One region of the Micromonospora sp. WMMD1076 genome, then DNA from elsewhere that is predicted to be linked to it. Evidence: predicted binding sites of a transcription regulator. Region 1 holds the regulator's gene; the other holds the start of a gene.
What was found. Region 1 encodes HrcA, which represses chaperone genes, less so after heat shock. Its sites were predicted from a motif close to GGTTNGCACNCTCNNNNNGAGNGTGCNAACC; they were not measured.
Positions count from the first base shown of each region.

Region 2: the regulator HrcA is predicted to act here: its motif matches at 2,967-2,997, upstream of groES (co-chaperone GroES).

Region 1 covers NZ_CP120862.1:5,946,366-5,954,162, forward strand. The annotation lists gene O7622_RS26820 (SDR family oxidoreductase) at 1-275, shown strand, start outside; gene O7622_RS26825 (16S rRNA (uracil(1498)-N(3))-methyltransferase) at 385-1,119, opposite strand; gene dnaJ (molecular chaperone DnaJ) at 1,121-2,266, opposite strand; gene hrcA (heat-inducible transcriptional repressor HrcA) at 2,340-3,362, opposite strand; gene O7622_RS26840 (DUF4870 domain-containing protein) at 3,593-4,201, shown strand; gene hemW (radical SAM family heme chaperone HemW) at 4,241-5,464, opposite strand; gene O7622_RS26850 (enoyl-CoA hydratase-related protein) at 5,484-6,269, shown strand; gene O7622_RS26855 (hypothetical protein) at 6,381-7,241, shown strand; gene O7622_RS26860 (carbohydrate ABC transporter permease) at 7,255-7,797, opposite strand, start outside.
Region 2 covers NZ_CP120862.1:63,826-71,622, forward strand. The annotation lists gene O7622_RS00280 (molybdopterin-dependent oxidoreductase) at 1-682, opposite strand, end outside; gene groL (chaperonin GroEL) at 806-2,449, opposite strand; gene groES (co-chaperone GroES) at 2,520-2,834, opposite strand; gene O7622_RS00295 (methyltransferase domain-containing protein) at 3,089-4,321, shown strand; gene ybaK (Cys-tRNA(Pro) deacylase) at 4,377-4,856, shown strand; gene O7622_RS00305 (substrate-binding domain-containing protein) at 5,060-6,163, shown strand; gene O7622_RS00310 (ATP-binding cassette domain-containing protein) at 6,267-7,079, shown strand; gene O7622_RS00315 (ABC transporter permease) at 7,076-7,797, shown strand, end outside.

The DNA.
Region 1 (7,797 bases):
CCGGGATGAACGCGATGGCCCAGTCGCTGGCGGTGGCACTGGCGCCGTACGGCATCGGGGTGGCGTGCGTGGCGCCCGGCTTCGTCGAGACCGACATGACGAACGAGCACCTGAAGGCCGAGCGGGGCGAGGCGGTACGCGCCCAGTCCCCGTTCCACCGGGTGGCCCGGCCGGAGGAGATCGCGGCGGCGGTCCACTGGCTGGCGAGCCCCGAGGCCGAGTGGGCGGCAGGCACCATCATCGACCTGAACGGCGCCTCCTACCTCCGCTCCTGACCCCACGCCCCCGCGATCTTGCACTTTCAGCCCCGACAAAACACCGCAAGGGGCGCAACGCGGGCCGAAACTGCAAGGTCAGTGCGGCGGGAGCGCGCGGCGGGCGGGGTTACCAGTGGGTCAGGCGGGTGGCCAGGACTGTGAGGGCTGCCACGCCTGCTGTGGAGGTGCGCAGGACTGACGGGCCCAGGCGGACCGTGCGGGCGCCCGCGTCGGCGAACGCGGCCAGCTCGTGGTCGGCGATGCCGCCCTCCGGGCCGACCACCAGCACGATCTCTCCGGCGGCCGGCAGGTCGACTGTGGTCAGCCGGTCCTGGGCGCCCTCGTGCAGCACGAACGCGCCGGCCGCACCGGCGATCCGGCGCGCCACCGAGGCGGTGGACTCGTCCGGGGCGCCGGCCACCACCGGCAGCCACGGGCGGCGGGCCTGCTTGGCCGCCTCGCGGGCGGTCGCGACCCACTTCTGCCGGGCCCGTCCGCCCCGCTCACCGCGCCACTGCGCCACCGAGCGGGACGCCGCCCACGGCACGATCTCGTCCACGCCGACCTCGGTCATCGCCTGCACCGCGAGTTCGCCCCGGTCGCCCTTGGCGATGCCCTGCACCACGACGAGCCGGGGTACCGGCGCGTCCGCGTACCCCCGGCTGGTGACCCGCAGGTCGAGCGTGCCGCGGCCGACGGCGGTGACCACCGCGGCGGCGGTGCCGCCCCGGCCGTCGGCGAGCACCAGTTCCTCGCCGACGCGCAGCCGCTGCACGGTGGCCGCGTGGTGGCCCTCCGGGCCGTCGAGCGTCAGCGTGTCACCGGTGGGCAGCGCCTCGACCAGGAACAGCGGGGCGGACACCTCAGGCGTGCCCGTTGAAGGCGTCGCGCATCCGGGAGAAGAAGCCGCCCTGCTTGGTCAGCTCGGCGACCTCCTCGCCGCGGGTCTTGGCGAAGTCGCGCAGCATCCGCTCCTGGTCGGCGTCGAGCTTCGTCGGGGTACGCACGTCCAGGTGCACGTAGAGGTCACCCCGGCCGGTGCCGCGCAGGTGCGGTACGCCCCGGGCGCGCAGCCGCATCGTGCTGCCGGGCTGGGTGCCGGGCTTGACGTCGACCGTCTCCTCGCTGTCCAGCGTCTTGATGGTCAGCCGGGTGCCGAGCGCGGCGGCGGTCATCGGCACCGTGACCCGGCAGTGCAGGTCGTCGCCCTTGCGGGAGTAGACGTCGTGCGGCCGCTCGTGGATCTCGACGTAGAGGTCACCGGCGGTGCCGCCGCCCGGCCCGACCTCGCCCTGCTGGGCCAGGCGGATCCGCATGCCGTCCTCGACCCCGGCCGGGATCTTCACGGTGAGCGAGCGGCGGGTGCGCACCCGGCCGTCACCGGCGCAGGTCGGGCAGGGGTGCGGGATGGTGGTGCCGTAGCCCTGGCAGACGGTGCACGGCCGGGCGGAGACCACCTGGCCGAGGAACGTCCGCTGCACCGACTGCACCTCGCCCCGGCCGCCGCACGCCTCGCAGGTGGCCAGGTGGGTGCCGGCGGCGGTGCCGGCGCCGGAGCAGGTGGTGCAGAGCACCGCGGTGTCGACGGTGATCGGCGCCTCGACGCCGAACGCGGTCTCGTTGAGGTCCAGCTCCAGGCGCAGGATCGCGTCCGCGCCGGGGCGGGTACGCGGACGCGGACCCCGGCTGCCACCCGCGGCACCGCCGAAGAACGCGTCCATGATGTCCTGGAAGCCGACGAACGGACCGGCGCCGCCCGGGCCGCCGGGACCGCCCATGCCACCGCCGCCCGGGGCGAGCGGGTCGCCACCCAGGTCGACGATCTGCCGCTTCCGGTCGTCCGAGAGGACCTCGTACGCGGCGTTGATGTCCTTGAACTTCTCCTGGGCCTCCGGGTCCGGATTGACGTCCGGGTGGAACTGCCGCGCCAGCTTGCGGTAGGCGCGCTTGATCTCGTCGTCGGAGGCGTCCCGGCTCACGCCGAGAATGCCGTAGTAGTCCCTGGCCACTGCGTTAGGTGTCCTCATGTTCGTCTCGCGTCGCTCCGGTCGTCGGCCGGAACCGGCCGTCGGCCCTGACTGGTCAGTTCTGGGCCAGCAGTTCGCCCACGTAGCGTGCCACGGCCCTCACCATGGCGATATTGCCGGGGTAGTCCATCCGGGTCGGCCCGAGCACGCCGAGCCCACCGACGATCGTGCTGCCCGGTCCGTAGCCGGTGCTGACCACCGAGGCGGCCCGCAGGTTGTCGAATTCGTTCTCGTCGCCGATGAGCACCCGGGTGGTGCTCGGCTCCGTCTCACCGATCAGCTTGAGCAGCACTACCTCTTCTTCGAGCGCTTCCAGGATGGGCCGCAGCGAGCCCTGGAAGTCGAGCAGGCCGCCCCGGGTCAGGTTGGCCTGTCCGGCCAGCGCGAGGCGCTCCTCGTGCCGTTCCACCAGCGTCTCCAGCAGCACTGTGGAGAGCGTGGTCATGGCCGGGCGCAGATGCGGCGCGGACTCCTCGACGAGCGCCTGCACCAGCGGCGGCGTCTCGGCGAGCTGGCTGCCGACGAGCTTCTCGTTCACCAGCCGGCGCAGGTCGGTCACGTCGTCGGCGGGCACCGGGGCGGGCAGCTCGACCAGCCGCTGCTCGACCCGGCCGGTGTCGGCGATCATGACGACCGTCAGCCGGGTGGTGGAGATCGGCACCAGCTCCAGGTGGCGCACCTTGGAGCGGGCGAGGCTCGGGTACTGCACCACAGCCACCTGCCGGGTCAACTGGGCCAGCAGGCGGACCGTGCGGTGCACCACGTCGTCCAGGTCGACGGCGCCGACCAGGAAGCGCTCGATCGCCCGGCGCTCGGCCGGGCTGAGCGGCTTGACCCGGGACAGCCGGTCGACGAAGAGGCGGTAGCCGCGGTCGGTGGGCACCCGGCCGGCGCTGGTGTGCGGCTGCCGGATGTAGCCCTCCTCCTCCAGCACCGCCATGTCGTTGCGCACGGTGGCCGGCGAGACGCCGAGCTGGTGCCGCTCGACCAGGGCCTTGCTGCCGACCGGTTCCTGCGTGGCGACGTAGTCCTCGACGATCGCGCGCAGCACGGCGAGTTTGCGGTCGTCGAGACCCATTCCCCACCTCCTGACGCACATCGGTCGGGCCGGCGCGGCATCCGCCGGGCGGCTGGCACTCGACTGTAGCGAGTGCCAGTCTACGTCGGCACCCCCGCCGGCGCGATGATCGCCTGACGGACCTGCGGTGCGGCCCACCACACAGCGCACCCCACCAGGGCCGAACAGCCGGTCATCGTCGGTCTGTGTCGCTCTGGTGCGAGTTGACCTGTGCCCCTACCGTGGCGACCATGACTGAACCTCCTCGCCCTCCAGGGGCAGGGGACTCCGGCCCCCAGCCCGACCCGTCGGCGCCCTACGGCTCGTCGCCGGGCAGCGAACCGCCCACCGCTCCACTGTCCGGGGCGCCCGGCGCCGGCGGCTATCCCCCGCCCGGTGACTATCCGCCTCCGGGCGGCTACCCGCCCCCCGGTGGTTACCCTCCGCCGGACGGCACGCCCGGCTACGGCGCCGGCTACCCCGGTGGCGGGTACGGCCCCGCCGCGTACGCCGACAACGACGAGAAGACGTGGGCCCTGGTGGCGCACTTCGGTGGCGCCGCGGGTGTCATCGTCGGCGGCGGTCTGCTCGGCTGGGTCGCCCCGCTGATCGCGATGATGACCCGCGGTCAGCAGTCGCCGACGGTCCGCGCCCACGCGGTCGCGGCGCTGAACTTCCAGATCACCTGGACCATCGCCAGCGTGCTCGCCTGGGTGATCACGGTCATCACCTGCGGGATCCTGTTCTTCGTCCCGATGCTGGTCTGGCTGGTGCCGCTGATCTTCGGGATCATCGGCGGGGTCAAGGCCAACGAGGGTGTGCTCTACCGCTACCCGATGACCTACAACTTCATCAAGTGACACCACCGGCCGGCCGAGGGGGCGGCCGGCCGGTGCGGGTCACGGCAGCAGGTCGCGTACCACCGCGTCGGCCAGCAGCCGGCCGCGCAGCGTCAGCACCACCAGCCCCCGCGCGTACGCCCCGGTGTCGAGCAGCCCGGCGTCCCGGGCCCGCTCGGCACCCGCCCGGCCGGGCTCGTCCAGCACGTCCAGCGGCAGCCCGGAGGCGAGCCGCACCCGCAGCATCACGTCCTCCATGTGCTGCTCGTCCGGGGTGAGCTGCTCCCGGGCCAGCGCGGGCGAGACGCCCTCGGCCAGTCGGCCCGCGTACGCGCTCGGGTGCTTCACGTTCCACCACCGCACGCCGCCGACGTGGCTGTGCGCCCCCGGGCCCAGGCCCCACCAGTCGGCGCCGGTCCAGTAGAGCAGGTTGTGCCGGCACCGGGCCGCCGCCGACCGGGCCCAGTTCGACACCTCGTACCAGGAGAATCCGGCCTCGCCGAGCGCGGCCTCCGCAGCCAGGTAGCGGTCCGCCGCCACGTCGTCGGAGGGGTACGGCAGCTCGCCACGGCGCATCCGCGCGGCCAGCCGGGTGCCGTCCTCCACGATCAGGGCGTACGCGCTGACGTGGTCCACGCCCGCGTCGACCACCTGGGCCAGCGAGGCGGCGAAGTCCTCGGCCGTCTCGCCCGGCGTGCCGTAGATCAGGTCCAGGTTCACGTGCGCGAATCCGGCGTCGCGCGCCTCCCGCGCGGCGGCGATGGCCCGGCCCGCGCCGTGCCGCCGGTCGAGCACCGCGAGCACACCCGGCGCGGCGGACTGCATGCCGAGCGAGATCCGGGTGTAGCCGGCGGCCCGCAGCGTCTTGAGCGACTCCGGGCTCACCGACTCGGGGTTGGCCTCGGTGGTCACCTCGGCGTCGGCGGCCAGTCCCCAGACGCGGTCGATGCCGTCGAGGATCCGGGCCAGGTCGTCGGCGGGCAGCAGGGTGGGCGTGCCGCCGCCGACGAAGACGGTGTCGACCCGGGGTGGCGGCGAGTCGCCCAGCACCCGGGCGGCCAGCGCCAGCTCGGCCAGCACGGAGTCGGCGTACGTCTCCCGGCTCGCCCCGCCGCCCAGCTCCGCGGCGGTGTACGTGTTGAAGTCGCAGTATCCGCACCGGCTGGCGCAGAACGGCACGTGGACGTACACGCCGAAGCCGCGCGCGCCGACGGCGCGACGGGCGGTGGCGGGCAGCGATCCGTCGCGGGGGACGGGTTCGCCTTCTGGAAGGACGCCGGGCATGGCCACTAGTGTGCCCGGCATGACCTCTCCGGACGCTCTCGTGCGAGTCGCCACGGCCCGTGGGGTGACCACCCTCACCCTGGACAGCCCGCACAATCGCAACGCGCTCTCCACGCCCCTGATGACCGAGCTGCTGGCCGGGCTGGCCGGCGCGGTCGCCGACGGCGCGGTACGCGCGATCGTGCTCGACCACACCGGTCCGGTCTTCTGCTCCGGCGCCGACCTGAAGGAGACAGCCGCCGCGTACGCCAGCGGTACGGTGCCCGCCGGGATGCTCGGCGACGTGCTCGTCGCGGTGCGGGAGTGCCCGAAGCCGGTGGTGGCGAAGGTGGCCGGGCCGGCCCGGGCGGGTGGGCTGGGCCTGATCGCCGCCGCCGACCTGGCGGTCTGCGCGCAGGAGGCGACGTTCGCGTTCACCGAGGTGCGGATCGGCGTGATCCCGGCGGTGATCTCGGCGACCGTGCTGCCGCGGCTGGGTCAGCGGGCCGCCGCCGAGCTGTACCTGACCGGCGACACGTTCGACGGCCGCCGGGCCGCCGAGATCGGCCTGGTCACCGCGGCGGTGCCGGCCGACGAGCTGGACGCCGCCATCGAGCGCTACTGCGCCTCGCTGGTCAAGGGCGCCCCGGGGGCGCTGGCCGGGGCGAAGGAGCTGCTGCGCCGGCCGGCCGGTCCCGAGCTGCGGGCCGAGATCGCCGAGTTGGCCGCGCTGTCGACCGGGTACTTCCTCTCCGACGAGGGGCGCGAGGGCGTGACGGCGTTCCGGGAGAAGCGCCCCGCCGCCTGGGTGCCCGCCGGAGACTGAGGTTCGCGGCGGCCCTCGCGTGAGCCGGTCCGGCCGACGCGGGGCCCGCCGGTCGGCCGAGCCCCGCCGTGGCGGGTGGGACGTACGCTTGTCGGACTGTCGGGACAGGGGGTGCGGGTGCGGACGCGAGCGGCGATCGTGGCATCCGGGGTGGCGGTGTGCGTGCTGGCGCTGCTCGCGGTCTACGTCGTGACCAAGCAGTTCGGCGAGCACCTGCGGCTCCCCCTGGCCAGCCGGACCTGCACCGTGAAGGCCGACGGCGAGGTGGTGCTCGGCGCCGACCAGATGGCGAACGCGGCCACCATCGCGGCCATCGGGATGCAGCGCCGGATGCCCGAGCGGGCGGTGGTGGTGGCGCTGGCGACCGCCTACCAGGAGTCGCACCTGCGCAACATCGCCCACGGCGACCGCGACTCGCTCGGCCTGTTCCAGCAGCGCCCGAGCCAGGGCTGGGGCAGCCCGGAGGAGATCCAGGACCCGCGGTACGCGGCGAACAAGTTCTACGCCGCGCTGAAGAAGGTCAAGGGCTGGGAGCGGATGCGGATCACCGACGCCGCCCAGCGGGTGCAGCGGTCGGCGTTCCCCGAGGCGTACCAGAAGTGGGCGGACGAGTCGGAGGTCCTCACCCGCGCGCTGCTCGGCCACGCGACAGGCGCGGTGGCCTGCACCGTCAGCTCGCCGCCGACGATGCGCGGGCCGGCCGCCGCCAGCGCCGTGCTGGAGGGCCTGTCGCTGGACTGGGGGCTGCCCCGGCTGGCCACTGCGACCGACCTGACCGCGCTCACCGTGCCGGCCGGCGACGACCGCAACGGCTGGCGGTACGCGCACTGGCTGGTCTCGCACGCCGACGACCACGGCGTGAAGAAGGTCCGCTTCGGCAACCTGGAGTGGACCGCCGAGCAGGGCTCCTGGGCCCGGGTGAAGGGCGACCCGGCCACCGAGGTGCGGGCCGAGGTGTTCGCCGCGGCCTGACCGGGCCGCCGGGTCAGCCCTTGACGGCTCCCGCGACCAGGCCGGAGACCATCCGGCGCTGCACCAGCAGGAAGAAGACGATCACCGGCAGGGTGAACAGCGTGGACGCCGCCATCACCGAGCCCCAGGCGGTGTCGTCCCGGCCGAAGAAGAACGTCATCGCCACCGGCAGCGTGTACTTCTGCTGGTCGTTGATGAAGGTCAGCGCGAAGATCAGCTCGTTCCACGCGGTGATGAACGAGAAGATGCTGGTGGCGACCAGGCCGGGTGCGACGAGCGGGAACAGCACCTTGCGGAACGTCTGGGCCCGGCTGGCGCCGTCGATGGCGGCGGCCTCCTCCAGTTCCTTCGGCACCGCGGCGACGAAGCCGCGCAGCATCCAGACCGCGAACGGCAGCGAGAAGCCGAGGTACGTGAGGATCAGGCTGGGCAGCGTGTTGTAGAGGCCGAGCCGCTGGATCATCAGGAACAGCGGGATGACCAGCGCCTCCAGCGGGATCATCTGCACCACCAGCAGCATGATCAGGAACGTGGTGCGCAGCTTGAACCGGAACCG
Region 2 (7,797 bases), 560 kb from region 1:
CCGACACGCCGCGCCGCCCGGCCAGCCAGTGCCCGCCCAGTCCGGCCACCGCCGCCGCGCCGGTGAGCAGCCCGGCACTACGCAGGAACCGTCGCCGCGACTCCGCGTCGTCGTGCCGTACCGGCTCCCACCCGGCCGGGGTCTCCCCCTCGCGGGCCAGCGCGGCGACCACCGGAGGCGGCGTCGACGGCGGCCGGTCCGCCGCGTCGGCCCGGTCGCGCCCGGCCTGCTCCCGGCGTGCCGGGCCGGCGCCCAGCGGTCCGGCCACGAACGCCCGGAGCGTCAGCGCGCCGAGCCCGCCGCCGACCACGGAGGGCAGCGCGTCGAACGCGTTCGCGCCGGCCCGGGTCAGCGCGGCGGCGACGCCGAGCACGGCGAACGCGGCGACGCCGGCCAGGCCGATCACCAGCCGCCGGGCCGCCGCCAGGCCGAGCAGCGCCCCGAAGGCGGCCAGCAGCAGCGCCGTCCCGACCAGCAGGGCGATCTTGTCGTACGTGCCGAAGACGTCGACGGCGAGCTGCTTGAGCGGCTCGGGCACCAGGTCGACGACGAGTCCGCCGACGGCGACCAGCGACGCGGACCGGGGACCGGTCAGGACCGCCACGGGTTCGGCGGTGCCGAGTGCCACCACGGCGGCGACGACACCGGCCAGTGCCGCGCGGCGGCGGAAGAGGGTGCTCACGGCGTCCAGTCTGGTCGACCCGCCGGCCCGGCTGCCAATGTCGTCGGCGTTCCGTAAGGGCATACGCGTCAGGGCACACCACCGGGTCGGCGGTGTGCCCTGACGTCGGGCCGTGCGGTCGGGTCAGAAGCCCGGGCCGTGCTGGTGGCCGTGACCGTGCGAGTGGCCGTGCCCACCGGCGGCCGGCTCCGGCTCGGCCGGCTTCTCCACCACGAGGCTCTCGGTGGTGAGCAGCAGGCCGGCGATCGAGGCGGCGTTGCTGACCGCGTTGCGGGTCACCTTCACCGGGTCGATGATGCCGGACTTGGCCAGGTCGACGTACTCGCCGGTGGCGGCGTCGAGGCCGTGACCCCAGTCCTGGGCGACGACCTTCTGCACCACCACGTAGCCGTCGTGGCCGGCGTTCTGGGCGATCCAGCGCAGCGGCTCGACGAGCGCCTTGCGCACGATCGAGACGCCGACCTTCTCGTCACCGGTGAAGCCCAGGTCGTCGTCGAGCGCCGGCAGGATCTGGGCCAGGGCGGCACCGCCACCCGGGACCGTGCCCTCCTCGACCGCGGCCTTGGTCGCGGCGATGGCGTCCTCGATGCGGTGCTTGCGCTCCTTCATCTCGACCTCGGTGGCCGCACCGACCTTGATCACGGCGATGCCGCCGGAGAGCTTCGCCAGCCGCTCGGCCAGCTTCTCCCGGTCCCACTCGGAGTCGGAGGCCTCGATCTCCTTGCGGATCTGCGCGACCCGGTCGGCGACCTCGGAGGCCTGCCCGCCACCGTCGACGACCGTGGTGTTCTCCTTGTCGACCACGACGCGACGGGCGGTGCCGAGCACCTCCAGGCCGACCTGGTCGAGCTTGTAGCCCAGCTCCGGGGCGACCAGCTCGGCGCCGGTCAGGATCGCCATGTCCTGGAGCATCGCCTTGCGGCGGTCACCGAAGCCGGGGGCCTTGACCGCGCAGACCTTGACGGTCTTGCGCAGCGCGTTGACCACGAGCGTGGACAGGGCCTGACCCTCGACGTCCTCGGCGACGATGAGCAGCGGCTTGTTGTTCTGGAGAACCTTCTCCAGCAGCGGCAGCAGCTCCTCGATCGCCGAGATCTTCTGGGTGGTGATCAGGATGTACGGGTCCTCCAGGACCGCCTCCTGCGCCTCCAGGTCGGTGACGAAGTTCGGCGAGATGAAGCCCTTGTCGAACTGGAGACCCTCGGTCACCTCCAGCTCGGTGGTGAGCGCGGAGCCCTCCTCGACGGTGATGACGCCGTCGCGGCCGACCTTCTCCATCGCCTCGGCGATCAGCTCGCCGATGGCGGCGTCCTGCGCGGAGACGGTCGCGACGTGCGCGATCGACTCCTTGCCGGCGACCTCGACGGCCTTGCCGAGCAGCGCCTCGGAGACCTTGGCGGCCGCCGCGTCGATGCCCCGCTTCAGGCCGGTCGGGTTGGTGCCGGCGGCCACGTTCCGCAGGCCCTCGCGGACCATGGCCTGGGCCAGCACGGTGGCGGTGGTGGTCCCGTCGCCGGCGACGTCGTTGGTCTTGGTCGCCACCTCCTTGACCAGCTGCGCGCCGAGGTTCTCGTACGGGTTGGTGAGCTCGATCTCCTTGGCGATGGTCACGCCGTCGTTGGTGATCGTGGGCGCACCGAACTTCTTGTCCAGGACGACGTTGCGCCCGCGCGGGCCGAGGGTGACCTTCACCGCGTCCGCGAGGGCGTTGACACCGTGCTCGAGCAGGTGCCGGGCGTCGTCCGAGAAGCTGAGGATCTTCGCCATCAGTATCCCTTCGAAGCGACGTTGCCCCGGCCCGGCGAGCCGGACCGGGGCAACGACACTGATCGGTTGCTTACTTCTCGATGACCGCGAGGACGTCGCGGGCGGAGAGCACCAGGTACTCCTCGCCGGCGTACTTGACCTCGGTGCCGCCGTACTTCGAGTAGAGGACGGTGTCGCCGACCTTCACGTCGATCGGCACGCGGTTGCCCTTGTCGTCGATCCGGCCCGGGCCGACAGCGAGGACGGTGCCCTCCTGCGGCTTCTCCTTGGCGGTGTCGGGGATCACGATGCCCGAGGCGGTGGTGGTCTCGGCCTCGTTCGCCTGGACCACGATGCGGTCCTCGAGCGGCTTGATCGCAACCTTGGTCGCGGTAGTCACGGGCATACCCTCCCGGGTACTTGGTGTCGTTGCCGGCCGGCATGCCGACCAGCGTCAATCTGCCACATGCCACCGGGCGGGGCCGTCGTCGCGGGTGCCGGTCCGCCTGGCGCTCAACCCCCGGGCACGAGGCTCGGGGATTGGCACCCTCAGGGTGAGAGTGCTAATCGCAGGTTATTCCTCGGCTAGCACTCCGTCAAGGAGAGTGCCAACGCGTCGCCCTCCGTGTCGCGCCGGAACCGGGCCGGGAGAATGAGCGCGTGGATCTCGACCAGCTCGCCGCGCTGCGTACCCCCGAGGGGTCGGCGGCGCTCGCCGCGGCCGAGCGGGTGGCCGGCGGCGACCCGCTGGCGGCGGCGGCCGCGCTGCGTTCGGCCGGGATCCCCGGCGGGCTCGCGGCGGCGGCACTCACCCAGGCGGAGCTGCGCCGCCGGGCGGCCGGCAAGTTCGGGGCGGCGGCGGCCGGGATGTTCCTCACCCGGGCCGGGCTGGAGCAGGCCACCCGCCGCGCGGTCGCGGACCGGCGCGCGGCACGGCTGCGCGCCGGGGGCGTGACCACGCTGGCCGACCTGGGGTGCGGCCTGGGGGCCGACGCGCTCGCCGCGGCCCGCACCGGCATCCGGGTGTACGCGGTGGAGGCCGACCCGGTGACCGCCGCGATGGCCACAGCGAACGCCGAGGCGGCCGGGCTCGCCGATCTGGTGACGGTCTCCTGCGGCGACGCCACGGCGTTCGACGTGACGGGGGTGGACGCGGTGTTCTGCGATCCGGCCCGGCGGCGGGCCGGCACCGGGCGGCGTGTGTTCGACCCGAACGCCTACTCGCCGCCGTGGGACTTCGTCACCGGCCTGGCCGCGCGCGTGCCGCGCGCGGTCGTGAAGGTGGCGCCCGGACTGGACCACGCGCTGATCCCGGCCGGTGCCGAGGCGGAGTGGGTGAGCGTGGACGGCGACCTGGTCGAGGCCGCGCTCTGGTGCGGTGGGCTGGCCGAGGTCCCCCGCCGCGCCACCCTGCTGCGGGAGAAGGAAGGGCCCCTTCTTAACGCCTCCGGTAGTAAAAGGGCCCCCTCCTATCACCTCACCGGGACCGGTACGCAGGAGGCGCCGGTGGGACCGGTCCGGCGGTTCCTCTACGACCCGGATCCGGCTGTGGTGCGCGCGCACCTGGTCGCCGAGCTGGCCACCGACCTCGACGCCACGCTCGCCGACCCGTCGATCGCCTACCTGTACGCCGACGAGGCCCGGCCCACCCCGTTCGCCCGCTGCCTGGAGATCACCGATGTGCTGCCGTTCTCGCTGAAGCGGCTGCGCGCCCTGCTGCGGGAGCGGCGCGTCGGCCGGGTCGAGATCCGCAAGCGCGGCTCGGCGCTGGAGCCGGAGAAGCTGCGCCGCGACCTGCGACTCTCGGGTGACGAGGCGGCCGGCCTGGCGCTGACCCGGGTGGCCGGCGACCCCACTGTGCTCGTCTGCCGGCCGGTTCCGGCCGGCGGTTGACCCCGGCGCACGTCTCCGGCTCGCGGTGTCGCGGCGCACGGGTTAGCTTGAGCCCGTGGCGGGCCCTGGCACTCCGGCGATCGCGTTGCTGAGCAAGCGGAAGATCGCCCACAGCACCCACACCTACGACGTCTCGCCGGACGCGCCGAACTACGGCGCGCTCGTGGCGACCGCGCTCGGGGTGGCGCCGGAGCGCGTGTTCAAGTCGCTCGTCACCGAGATCGACGGCGGGCTGACGGTGGCGGTGGTGCCGGTGACCGGCGAGCTGGACCTGAAGGCGCTCGCCGCCGCGGCCGGCGGCAAGCGGGCGACGATGGCGGACCGGACGGCGGCCGAGCGGGCGACCGGATATGTCCGCGGCGGCATCAGCCCGCTGGGGCAGCGCAAGCGACTACCGACCGTCATCGATTCCTCCGCGCTGACGCACCCGACCGTGTACGTCTCGGCGGGTCGCCGGGGGCTGCAGGTGCAGCTCGCGCCGACGGATCTGGTGGCGCTCACCGGGGCGACGACGGCATCGATCGCCGCCGCCTGAGCGGCTCGTGACGGTACGTGTGGGAGCGTTTCCGGAACGCGCTCTCCTGGCGATGTCCCGCAGGTGACAACCGCGTTGCTGAATTGTTACCGCCGCCAACAAACTTCTGACCTCGGCAGCCTTGCGGCGCATGGGAAGCGGGGAATACGTTGCCGGGCACAACAAAACATCACCACTCCCCCACCTCCGAAAGGACCCTGCACATGCGCAAGGGCTTCCTCACCTTCGCGGCCGTCGGTCTTCTCGCGACCGGCAGCATGGCCGCCTGCGGCGACAACGGCGGTTCTTCCGACGAGGCCGGCGGCTCCGACGCCAAGAAGCCGAAGATCGGCGTGATCCTGCCGGACAGCAAGTCCTCCGCCCGCTGGGAGGGCGCGGACCGCAAGTACCTCAAGGCGGCGTTCGACGCGGCCGGCGTCGAGTCCGACATCCAGAACGCGCAGAACGACAAGACCGCGTTCCAGACCATCGCCGACCAGATGATCACCAGCGGCGTCAACGTCCTGATGATCGTCAACCTGGACTCCGGCACCGGCAAGGCCGTGCTCGACAAGGCCAAGTCGCAGGGCGTCGCGACCATCGACTACGACCGGCTGACCCTGGGCGGCTCCGCCCAGTACTACGTCAGCTTCGACAACGAGGCCGTCGGCAAGCTCCAGGGCGAGGGCCTGAGCAAGTGCCTGACCGACAAGGGCGTCAAGAACCCGTCGATCTCGTACCTCAACGGCTCGCCGACCGACAACAACGCCACCCTGTTCAAGAACGGGTACGACTCGGTGCTCAAGCCGAAGTTCGACTCGAAGGAGTACACCAAGGTCGCCGACGACCCGGTACCCGCCTGGGACAACGCGCAGGCCGCCACGATCTTCGAGCAGCAGCTGACCAAGGCCGGCGGCAAGATCGACGGCGTGCTCGCCGCCAACGACGGTCTCGGCAACGCGGCCATCTCGGTGCTGAAGAAGAACAAGCTCAACGGCAAGGTCCCGGTGACCGGTCAGGACGCCACCAAGGAGGGCCTGCAGAACATCCTCGCCGGTGACCAGTGCATGACCGTCTACAAGGCGGTCAAGAAGGAGGCGGACGCCGCCGCCGAGCTGGCCATCGCGCTCGCCAAGGGCGAGAGGAAGGACACCGGCCAGACGGTCAAGGACCCGGAGGGCAGCCGGGACGTGCCGGCCGTGCTGCTGGAGCCCAAGGCCATCTTCAAGGAAAACGTCAAGGACGTGGTGGCCGACGGCTACGTCACCAAGGACGAGCTCTGCACCGGTGCCTTCGCGAAGCTCTGCACCGACGCCGGCGTGAGCTGACCCACCCGCCTCAGGCGGCGCCGCCCGGCACGGGGAGACCCGTGCCGGGCGGCGCCCGCGCCGGACGGGATCCGAGACCTCCCTCCGCCCAAAGGAGAACCCCGTGTCCGCAACTCCCCTGCTGGAGCTACGCGGGATCGACAAGAGCTTCGGTCCCGTCCAGGTGCTCCGCGACGTCGCCTTCGCCGCGCACCCCGGCGAGGTGACGGCGCTCGTCGGCGACAACGGCGCCGGCAAGTCGACATTGGTCAAATGCATCAGCGGCATCCACCCCACCGACTCCGGCGAGTTCCTCTTCGACGGCAGGCCGGTGACCATCAACAGTCCCCGCGACGCCGCCGCGCTCGGGATCGAGGTCGTCTACCAGGACCTCGCGCTCTGCGACAACCTCGACATCGTGCAGAACATGTTCCTCGGCCGGGAGAAGCGCAGCGGCATCGTGCTCGACGAGCCGACCATGGAGCAGATGGCCGCCGAGACGCTCGCCGGCCTGAGCGTGCGCACCGTGAAGTCGCTGCGCCAGCACGTGGCCAGCCTCTCCGGCGGCCAGCGGCAGACGGTCGCCATCGCCAAGGCCGTGCTCTGGAACAGCAGGCTCGTCATCCTGGACGAGCCGACCGCCGCGCTCGGCGTCGCGCAGACCGCCCAGGTGCTGGAGCTGGTGCGCCGGCTGGCCGACAACGGCCTGGCCGTGGTGCTCATCTCGCACAACATGAACGACGTCTTCGCCGTCTCCGACCGGATCGCCGCGCTCTACCTCGGCCAGATGGTCGCCCAGGTGAAGACCACCGACATCACCCACTCGCAGGTGGTCGAGCTGATCACCGCCGGCCGCTCCGGCAGCCTCGGCCTCACCGGCGAGCCGGGCGGCAACGGCGCCACGCCCGCCGACACCACCCCAGGAGCCGTCCGATGACCGCCATCGTCGTGAAGAAGGAAGGCCCGGCCGGCGTCACACCGACACCGACCATGGGCAGCCACGTGAACAACTACTGGCGCCGGGTACGCGGCGGCGACATCGGCGCGCTCCCCGCCGTGGTCATGCTCGTCGCGCTGGCGGTGGGCTTCTCGATCGCCCGCCCGTCGTTCTTCACCGCCGGCAACCTAGCGAACCTGTTCACCCAGGGCGCGGCGGTCACGCTCATCGCCATGGGCCTGGTCTTCGTCCTGCTGCTCGGTGAGATCGACCTCTCCGCCGGCTTCGCCAGCGGCGTCTGCGCCGCGATCCTGGCCAACGTGGTCACGGTGCTCGGCTACCCCTGGTACGTGGCGGTGCTCGCCGCCGTCGTCACCGGCGTGGTGATCGGCACCGTGCTGGGCCTGCTGGTCGCCAAGGTCGGCATCCCGTCCTTCGTGGTCACGCTCGCCGGGTTCCTCGCCTTCCAGGGCGTCGTGCTGACGCTCATGGACGAGGGCGCCAACATCGCGATCCGCGACGACGTGCTCGTCGCGATCGCCAACCGCAACCTCACCCCCGCGCTGGGCTGGGCGCTGGCCGCGGTGGCCGTCGCCGGGTACGCGGCCGTGCAGTTGCTGCGCTACCGCAACCGGGCCGCCCGCGGCCTGCTCACCGACCCGATCGCGGTGGTCGCCGCCCGGATCGCCGGCCTCGCGGTGATCCTCGGCGTCGCGGT